2 regions of the Psychrosphaera aquimarina genome follow, and region 1 is predicted to be linked to the other one. Evidence: predicted binding sites of a transcription regulator. Region 1 holds the regulator's gene; the other holds the start of a gene.
What was found. Region 1 encodes sigma-54, which starts transcription at its own class of promoters, with help from an activator protein. Its sites were predicted from a motif close to GTTGGCACGNNNNTNGNNT; they were not measured.

Region 1 (4,647 bases):
TTCTAGCATAGTATCGGCATCAGAAGACTTAATTATTGATGCTGATAATCAAGATTTAGATTACAAAAACAATACCCTCTACTTCTCAGGTAATGTGGTTGTTAAACAAGGTAGTGTTACCATCAAAGCGGATGAGTTATTTGTTATCACAAAAGAAGGCAACAGCGATAAATTAATCGCTAAAGGCACGCCAGCAATATTTTCGCAAAAAGAACAAAATAACCAAGAGCTATCAGCCCAAGCATTAGAAATAACCTACTTAGTTGAAGCGCAAGTATTGCAACTGGCTGGCTCCGCTAAATTCCAACAAGGTGGATCTGTGGTTGAAAGTGCTAAAATTGAATTTGATCTCAAAGCACAGCGCGTTAAAGCGGAAGGCGATGAAAGCCAAAATGGTCGAGTGACAACTCGTTTAAAAACCAAAAAGATTAATACCAACATCTACTAACTTAGAGAAATTTTATGTCCACTTTAGTCGCCACACATTTAGCTAAGTCATACAACAAACGTCAAGTTGTCAAAGATGTGAGTTTAACAGTACATGCTGGAGAGGTGGTTGGTTTATTGGGTCCAAATGGCGCTGGTAAAACAACCACTTTTTATATGATTGTAGGATTAGTGCCTAACGATAAAGGCAGCATCACATTAAATGATGTAGACCTAAGCCACGAACCTATGCACGTACGAGCTCGCCAAGGCATAGGGTATTTACCACAAGAAACATCTATCTTTCGAAAGTTATCTGTATCTCAAAACATCATGGCTGTGCTTGAAATGCGCAAAGATTTAAATGCCAATGAAAAAGCCGATAAGTTAGACGATCTGATCTCTGAATTTCATATTGAACATATCAGAGACAGCGATGGTATGGCCCTATCTGGTGGAGAACGCCGTCGAGTAGAAATCGCCAGAGCATTAGCTGCTGACCCGAAAATAATCTTATTAGATGAACCATTTGCTGGTGTAGATCCTATATCGGTTATAGATATTAAAAAGATAATTCAACAACTTACAGCCAAAGGTATTGGCGTTCTAATTACCGACCATAATGTGCGAGAAACACTTGATGTCTGCGAAAAAGCGTATATCGTAAGTCATGGAGAACTCATTGCGGAAGGAACTCCTGAACAAGTTTTAACAAGTGAAATTGTAAAACAAGTATACCTAGGCGATCAGTTCAAGTTATAGTAACTATCACTTACGAGTAATCAGTTAAACGCGTTTAAGTAACGGAATTAAATGAGACCTACATTACAACTCAGAATGGGTCAGCAGTTAACAATGACCCCTCAACTGCAACAAGCTATTCGTTTATTGCAATTATCTTCATTGGAATTACAACAGGAAATTCAAGAAGCTCTTGATAGTAACCCGTTGTTAGATGGTGAAGACGAACAGCAATCACAAGATCTTGATGCAGAATATGATGGTGACCTTAAATCATTGCAGGAAGGTACATTAGACACGACTTCCGATGACGACAATGAGTGGTCTCAAGAAGAGATGAGTTCGAACGAAGCTTTGCAAAGTGAAACCATTTCTGAAGAACTCCCAATGGACTCAACGTGGGATGACTACATGAGTGCTGCTCCTGCGAGTTCAGGTCCCGCTTATGAAGGTGAAGACACCGTATACCAAGGTGAGACAACTGAAAATATTCAAGACCATTTATTGTGGCAATTAAATTTATCTCCATTTACCGACGAAGACTTAGCCATCGCAACCGCCATTATTGATGCGGTTGATGAAAAAGGGTTCTTAACTATCTCTACTGAAGATATTGTTGAAAGCATTGACAATGAAGACGTTGAAATAGAAGAAGTTGAAGCGGTACTTAAACGAATTCAGCATTTTGACCCTGTTGGCGTTGCAGCCCGTAATTTACAAGAGTGTTTGTCTATTCAATTAAAACGATTTTCTGACGACACGCCTTGGAAAAACGAAGCTATAGATGTCATCGACAACTACATTGATTTATTAGCCAATCGTGATTACCGCACTCTGTTACGTAAAGCCAAATTAAAAGAACCAGAATTAAAAGACATTTTGGAACTGATCCAACAACTAAATCCTAACCCTGCCAGCATCGTTATTAAAGACGAAATTGACTACGTGATCCCTGATGTAAGTGTGGTGAAGAAAAAAGGCCGTTGGATAGTTGAGCTAAATCCAAATTCTATGCCTAAACTTAAAATAAATGAACAATATGCATCGTTAAGTAAGACATCAAAAAATGCCAACGATACTCAATTTGTTCGTTCTCACTTACAAGAAGCTAAATGGTTTATTAAGAGTTTAGAAAGCAGAAATGACACATTATTAAAAGTATCTAATTGTATTGTTCAACAGCAACAGGCGTTTTTTGAATATGGTCCTGAAGCAATGAAACCTATGGTACTCAATGATGTTGCCGAAATGGTCGATATGCACGAATCAACGATATCTAGGGTTACCACCCATAAATATATGCATACACCTAGAGGAATTTTTGAACTTAAGTACTTCTTCTCAAGTCATGTTAGTACTGAGAATGGTGGAGAATGTTCATCTACTGCAATTAGAGCCCTTATTAGAAAGCTCGTTGCAGCAGAAAACCAAGCAAAACCGTTAAGTGATAGTAAGATTGCAGAGATTTTGGCTGACCAAGGTATCCAAGTCGCCAGAAGAACCATTGCAAAATACCGGGAATCGTTAAACATTCCCCCTTCAAACCAAAGAAAACGTTTGGTGTAAGCCAAGTAAAACTTAATACAGAAGGAATTTCTTATGCAAATAAACCTAACATGTCGTCATATTGACACTACTGAATCTTTAAAAGAATATGTCGATACAAAATTTGCCAAATTAGAGCGACATTTTGATCATATTAATAACGTCCATGTGATTTTAGACGTTGAGAAACTAGCACAGAAAGCAGAAGCAACCATGCACGTAAATGGTGGAGAGCTGTTCGCAACCTCTGAGCATACCGACATGTATGCGGCCATCGATTCATTAATCGATAAGCTTGACCGACAGGTCATTAAACACAAAGAAAAATTAACCAAACATTAATTTAATCATTATTCTGGAAATACCAAGGACGGTATTTCGTAACCTTACCTTTTGAGTACACTTCAAAAGTAAATGTAGTAAATGAACGTCAATGAACCTTAAGTTTCTTCTCCAACCAGAAAGTACAAAACGATTAACTAACTGTGCGAGTAAAAAGAAAGTGCTCGAACAAATCGCCCTGTTAGCCAGTGAACAACTCCCTGACCACTCATTTGATGACATATTAGAAAGTCTAATGAATAGAGAGAAGTTAGGCAGTACCGGAATAGGCAATGGAATTGCTATCCCTCACGGAAAACTAACTAACATAAAAAAAGCCGTAGCTGTTTTTCTAGTTAATCAAGATGCGATCAATTACGACGCCATTGATAAACGTCCCGTTGATATTTTTTGCGCCTTATTAGTTCCGGCAGATCAATGTGATACCCACTTGTCTACACTTGCATCTATTGCTAAGTTATTAGATAACAAAGAAACAGTTAAAAATTTACGCCGAGCTGAAACAGACCTCGACGTTTACAACATAGTTGAAGCAGCATAGATGCATATATTTATAGTCAGTGGTAGGTCAGGTTCAGGGAAGACAGTCGTTCTAAGGGTTTTAGAAGATCTTGGCTATTATTGTGTTGATAACCTACCTGTCAATTTATTACCCGCGTTATCTCATTCTCTTGAAAAAAATTACGACCAAGTTGCCGTAAGTATAGACGTGAGAAATTTACCCACCTCTGAACAAGAATTAATGGATAACCTTGATTTCTTACCAAAGGGCGTCAATGTCACCGTATTATATATTGATGCTAGTGATGAGGTTTTGATCAGACGATACAGCGAGACCCGTCGTCTGCATCCCCTTTCAAGAGGCGAGTCGTCTTTACCAGAAGCGATTTCACAGGAACGTAAATTATTAGATGAATTAGCTAACCGTGCTGATTTATACATAGATACTTCTCAACTTAATGTACATCAATTAACTGAGATGGTACGAGAGAAGATATTAGGTAAGTCATCAAAAGAGCTGGTATTAACCTTTGAATCATTTGGTTTTAAATACGGTGTGCCTAATGATATCGATTTTGTATTTGACGCTCGTTTTTTACCTAATCCTCATTGGGAGCCAGAATTAAGACCGCTTACGGGTTTAGATTTACCGGTTAGAGAGTTTCTTGCTGGCGAGCCTTTAGTGAATAAATTTGTTTTTCAAATTAATAATTTTATGTCCACTTGGTTACCACATTTAGAACGAAATAACCGTAGTTACCTGACTATTGCTATTGGTTGTACTGGTGGTAAACATAGATCCGTTTATATTGCAGAAACATTAGCTAGACAGTTTAAGTCCAGAGATAAAAACATCCGAGTCCGCCACCGTGAAATGGCCCGTTACGAAAGTGAAAAAGATGGAAAGTAGTCGCACCGTAAAAATAGAAAATAAATTAGGCTTGCATGCAAGAGCAGCAACTAAATTAGCTCAATTAGCTCAACAATTTGATGCTTCTGTCACCCTGACTCAGGCCGATAAAACGGCCAATGCTGATAGTGTTATGGCACTATTAATGTTGGCGAGTAATCAAGGCAAAGAGGTAACTATCT
Region 2 (4,647 bases), on a different contig from region 1:
TCGCATAATCATAATGATGGTTTTTCCAACATAGAAGTGGTGGTAGGTGATAACAATTTTGCTTTAGGCAAACTAATTGTAAACGTGGTAAAACTTGGTGAGTTCATGTCGCTATCAATAGAAATACTGCCGTTTAATCGCATGAGTAACTCTTTCACTATGGTTAACCCTAAACCACTGCTTTTTATCGGACTGTTATGCTCTATTGCCCCCTGATAAAACGCATCAAATATTTTGTCAAACAATGAAGAAGCGATACCTACACCTTGGTCGGTTATTGATAGCTGTAACGTCTGATATTCAACCCAAGCCTTAATGGTAATCGTGCCTTTGTCTGGTGAAAACTTAATTGCGTTTGATAATAGATTATCCAAGATGACACTAAATTGTTTGCGATTGCATTGTAGTGATAATTGAGCGATGTCTTTACTTACTTTGAGCTGCTTTCGGTTCACATCTAACAAACGCAACGCTAACGCGTCTTCTATCTCTTTGTTTAAGTTAATTACTTCAGCGTCTTGTAAACTGGTTGAGTCCAATACGATATTAAAGTCGAGTAAGTCTTCAATTAATTGCTGCAAACGAGACACACTCGTTCGGATGATGTTAGTGATCTCTTGCTGGTCATTATTTAATTCACCCACACTATTGTCGTAAATTAATTCAGTGCCTTCTCTAATTGCCGCTAACGGTGTTTTTAATTCGTGTGAGATATGACGTATAAAACTCGACTTTTGTAACTCTAATATATGTAATCGGCTGCGCATCAACTCTAGAGCATCCGCAATTTCTTTGATCTCTGCAGAGCCATCTACCGTGATAGGCAATTGAAAACTACCTTGCTCTAATCGTTTTATTTTTCCGAGTAATACTTTAAGCGGACGTGTGATCAACACGATAAACACGCCAGCAATCAATAACGTAATTGGAATAATTAATAAACTCAGCAACATGGTTTTTTTATTTCGTTAGCCGAACTTTCCATTCCTTTTGCTTGTTGATTAATAATTTGATTGGAGTGCAGTGATATTTTCTGATTGATCTGTGACAACGCTTTAAAGTGCTCTTGCACTTGATTTAAATTAATTAGATTTGCGGGGGTGCTTTGTATTAACTGATCTATTTCTACGATTTTATTTGTATAAGTCTCTATCAATTCTGACAATTGAATATCGTGATATTGTTTAAACTCTTGGGTAAGTACACTGTCGAGTAACACTCTTTGCGCTAAATATTGATTAAGCAACTCTTGCTCTTTTAACACAACATATTGACCTGAAAATCGCTCCAACCTAGACTGTGCTTGACTGATCTGACGATTAACTTCAACCAGCTCAGCAACATTAAAGATAGCTGACGTTCCCTGTTGAGATAACTTATTCACTTGATTGGCGCTATAAAGCAAAGCAAATACCAAAGGCAAAGCCACTAAACCAAATCCCATTAAGGTCAGTGATTTAATTGAACCACGAAACAATGATAATTTTTTAACCCAATCTTGCATTTAACCAGCTCGTCCTTGTTTAACACGAATAATCAACTGTTCGATTTAACCCTGTTTAACAAGGATAAACAACATTGTCTGGTATTAGCGACAGTCCGCACACACCTCCAATACAAATCATTAATTATTGATTTATATATAAAATTTTAAAATTCATTACGTATTATTGCATAAATACTAAATTTAATTAATTTCACTGTCTCCATTTAGCGACAGATCAACAATAAAAAATTAAAATAAACCTTAAATAACAATAGCTTACACTTTGGCACGTTGACTGCAATATACCTATCGTTAGTACGAAACTACTACGTTAATCTTAAATAAAAAGGAAAATTAAAATGTTAAGTTTAAAAAAAATTACCCTAGTTGTTATTAGTTCTTTAGTTGCTACATTTTTTGTTAGTGCAAACCAAGCGACCAACATACAGACAGGAATGGGAAGTAGAACTGACCTTAGCCATTTATTAAGTCAATTAGATTCGGATAACGACGGTAAGTTAAGTAAAGAAGAAGTTATGGCGAGTAAAAACAGCACTTTAATCAGTAACTTTACTAAAATCGATGCCAACAACGATGGCAGCTTAAGCAAAAAAGAACTTGAATCTTTCTAATAGATTCAGGTAACAAACATCATTTATCTATGTATGAATGACAATGTAACCTCTCCTCGATTGCCAGTTATTATGCGAAAGCATGTAACTGGCTTTTTTACCACAAGAAAAGGCTCTTGGTATTTCGACACAAAACTTAGTGCTAATTACGCGAAACTAACCATCATTGCAGTAATACCAATGGTATAAAAACTCACCACCGCAATAGATGAAATTCTTTCCGGAATGGCATGCACAATATATTGTTACGTTATTTTCTTCTTGATGCGCCCCAAGGGTCTTCAACGGTAGACGCTTTTTGTCTAATAGAACGCGTTAAATTAGCTTTTTGTTTGTTGTATTTCACACGTTCAGCATCCGCTAAGCTCAATTCTCTTGGTGTTCTTGGCTTTTGATTTAACGGCACGATACGATCACGCGGAGGTAAAGCAAATTGCGTATCGTCTGGCTTTGGTAAGTTCTTTAATTTATACATATAAAACCCTTCCACTTTTTCAAGTGCCCACTGGGTTTTTCTTAGAAACTTACAACTCGACTCAATACTTGGGTTGGTTTTAAAACATTGTAAATTCAAATACGCAAACAGGATATTCCAACCATAAAAGTCGACTAACTCTTCTAATATTTGTTCTAGTTTTTTACCGTGTAATGGGTTGTTTTTATAAATTTCTTCTGTGCTCATGGGGATAACAATAACTGTATAACTTTAATATGAGGTCATTATAGTTTGTATGACATTGTTAAGATAGTCAGTGCGGATATTTGATGCAAAAAACCAAAAGAGCAGCCTAAATACGCTGCTCTTTGATAAACCTATATAATAACTTGAGTGATTATAAAGAATACTTAATGGCGTTCTCTAACATCTTGGCAGCGTTAATTTTTCCATCTCCACATTGCATAATGTTTTGCTTGGTGAATATGTATAAACGGTCTACCTTGCCTTCAATGTTAAACGATATATGTTGATCGTTTGGTAATGAACGTAACCCTGAACCAAAATCGCATACTGTCTGACTGATCACTTTTTCTGTTTCAGCTAACGCTTTTTTCTGTTTCTCTAATTCTTTGTTGCGAATGGCTTCTGCTTTTTTTCTTAACGCATCTGACTTTTCTTGGATCTTGCCCGCTACTTTTGTCAGTGCGTCGGTAAGTTTGCTCATTTCTTTTTTTAATGATTTAACTTTTTCAGACTCTTTGGCATCTTGCAATTCACCTTCAAATTCAGCGTCACGGAGTTTGCGTTCTATCTCTCTAACATCACGCTCTAGTTGCCTAGCTTCACGTTCTAATGCTCTTGTTTCATCACGCATGGTTTTTTGAATTACACGTTGTTCCGTACGTTCTTTATTTGTGTATTGAGACCAGTCTGAGTCGGATATAAAATCGATTGAAATCTCAGCCATTTCCATCGCTGATTCAGCCGCAGCCATCGCTTCCTCTTCTATCTCTTCTATTTCCTGTTCGGATAAGTATTTTCGTGCATCACCACTAATAACCACAGGTGCAATCGGTGCTGTTGGCATAACAGGAGCAAAGTTTCTATCGTTCATATCAAAGTGAAAACGATGACTCGGGTCCACATTAAATACCATGCCTTGATTGGCTAAATAAAACCCTTCAATTCTTACATTCCTTTCTCGCCCTTGTTCCAAAGATGTTTCTAAGATCTTTGTCATTATATTCATGTCTCGTTGAATTCTATCTAAGGTACTTTGTTCAATGGTGGCTGCTTGTAATGATGTTCCTACCAACAAAGCACTAAGTGACAACACCGCCAGTTTTACTTTTTTAGGTAATGATAAAATAGTCATAATAACTCCAATTAATTTTTATATATTAAGGAAATAAAGCGATGGATTACCTTAATGTTTCATTCTTCAAACCAACGATTAGGTTTATGTTATTCGTCTGATAGTTGAGATTCGTCGTCTCTCAGTTCTGCAATTCGTCTGCGGCTTTTTCTTTCGACTGATTTAATGCTGTAATTAATGTCGCTAAACTGCTGCTTTAAATAATCTAAATCGTCCACTCGCTGCCTTTGAATTAAATTAACCACATCTAGAATGTCTTCTTTTCTCTCTGCTCGAGAGTTTTCCAAAATATAACTCACCATTTGAGCAGTACTTTGCTGCTGGTTCACTTGGAAATTATCTAAACGAGTTTGAATTTGTTCATTATTTTGTTTCGCTAATTTATCAAATTCAGCGCTTAATTTTTGTTGCTGCAATTGATCTGCCGAGGTGATCATTAAGCCTTGTTCTGAAATATTCACTCGCAAGTCAAAAAGCATAACTACACAAGCAAAAATAGAAAAACACATGGCGGTCATCGCCATACCATTAGATTGCCACCAGCTTGGTTGGCGTAAATATTGGTCAAACCCCGCATCTTTATTCCAGTTTGGAACGTCAACTGACTCGCTGTTCATTTGTTCAGCTAACATTTCCATATTATTAAACGCTAACATACGTTCTGACCACGTTGGATGCATTTTCAATTGCGTTAACTCTTGTTCCGTTAACGTAT

Region 2: the regulator sigma-54 is predicted to act here: its motif matches at 1,769-1,787, upstream of RT723_RS05345 (EF-hand domain-containing protein).

The regions. Positions count from the first base shown of each region.
Region 1 is NZ_JAWCUA010000010.1:307,601-312,247, reverse strand. It holds gene lptA (lipopolysaccharide transport periplasmic protein LptA) at 1-448, shown strand, start outside; gene lptB (LPS export ABC transporter ATP-binding protein) at 463-1,188, shown strand; gene RT723_RS13310 (RNA polymerase factor sigma-54) at 1,240-2,733, shown strand; gene hpf (ribosome hibernation promoting factor) at 2,767-3,054, shown strand; gene ptsN (PTS IIA-like nitrogen regulatory protein PtsN) at 3,146-3,595, shown strand; gene rapZ (RNase adapter RapZ) at 3,596-4,465, shown strand; gene RT723_RS13290 (HPr family phosphocarrier protein) at 4,455-4,647, shown strand, end outside.
Region 2 is NZ_JAWCUA010000003.1:460,284-464,930, reverse strand. It holds gene RT723_RS05360 (hypothetical protein) at 1-12, opposite strand, end outside; gene RT723_RS05355 (HAMP domain-containing sensor histidine kinase) at 9-953, opposite strand; gene RT723_RS05350 (hypothetical protein) at 944-1,504, opposite strand; gene RT723_RS05345 (EF-hand domain-containing protein) at 1,846-2,118, shown strand; gene RT723_RS05340 (VF530 family protein) at 2,369-2,800, opposite strand; gene RT723_RS05335 (hypothetical protein) at 2,952-3,932, opposite strand; gene RT723_RS05330 (hypothetical protein) at 4,022-4,647, opposite strand, start outside.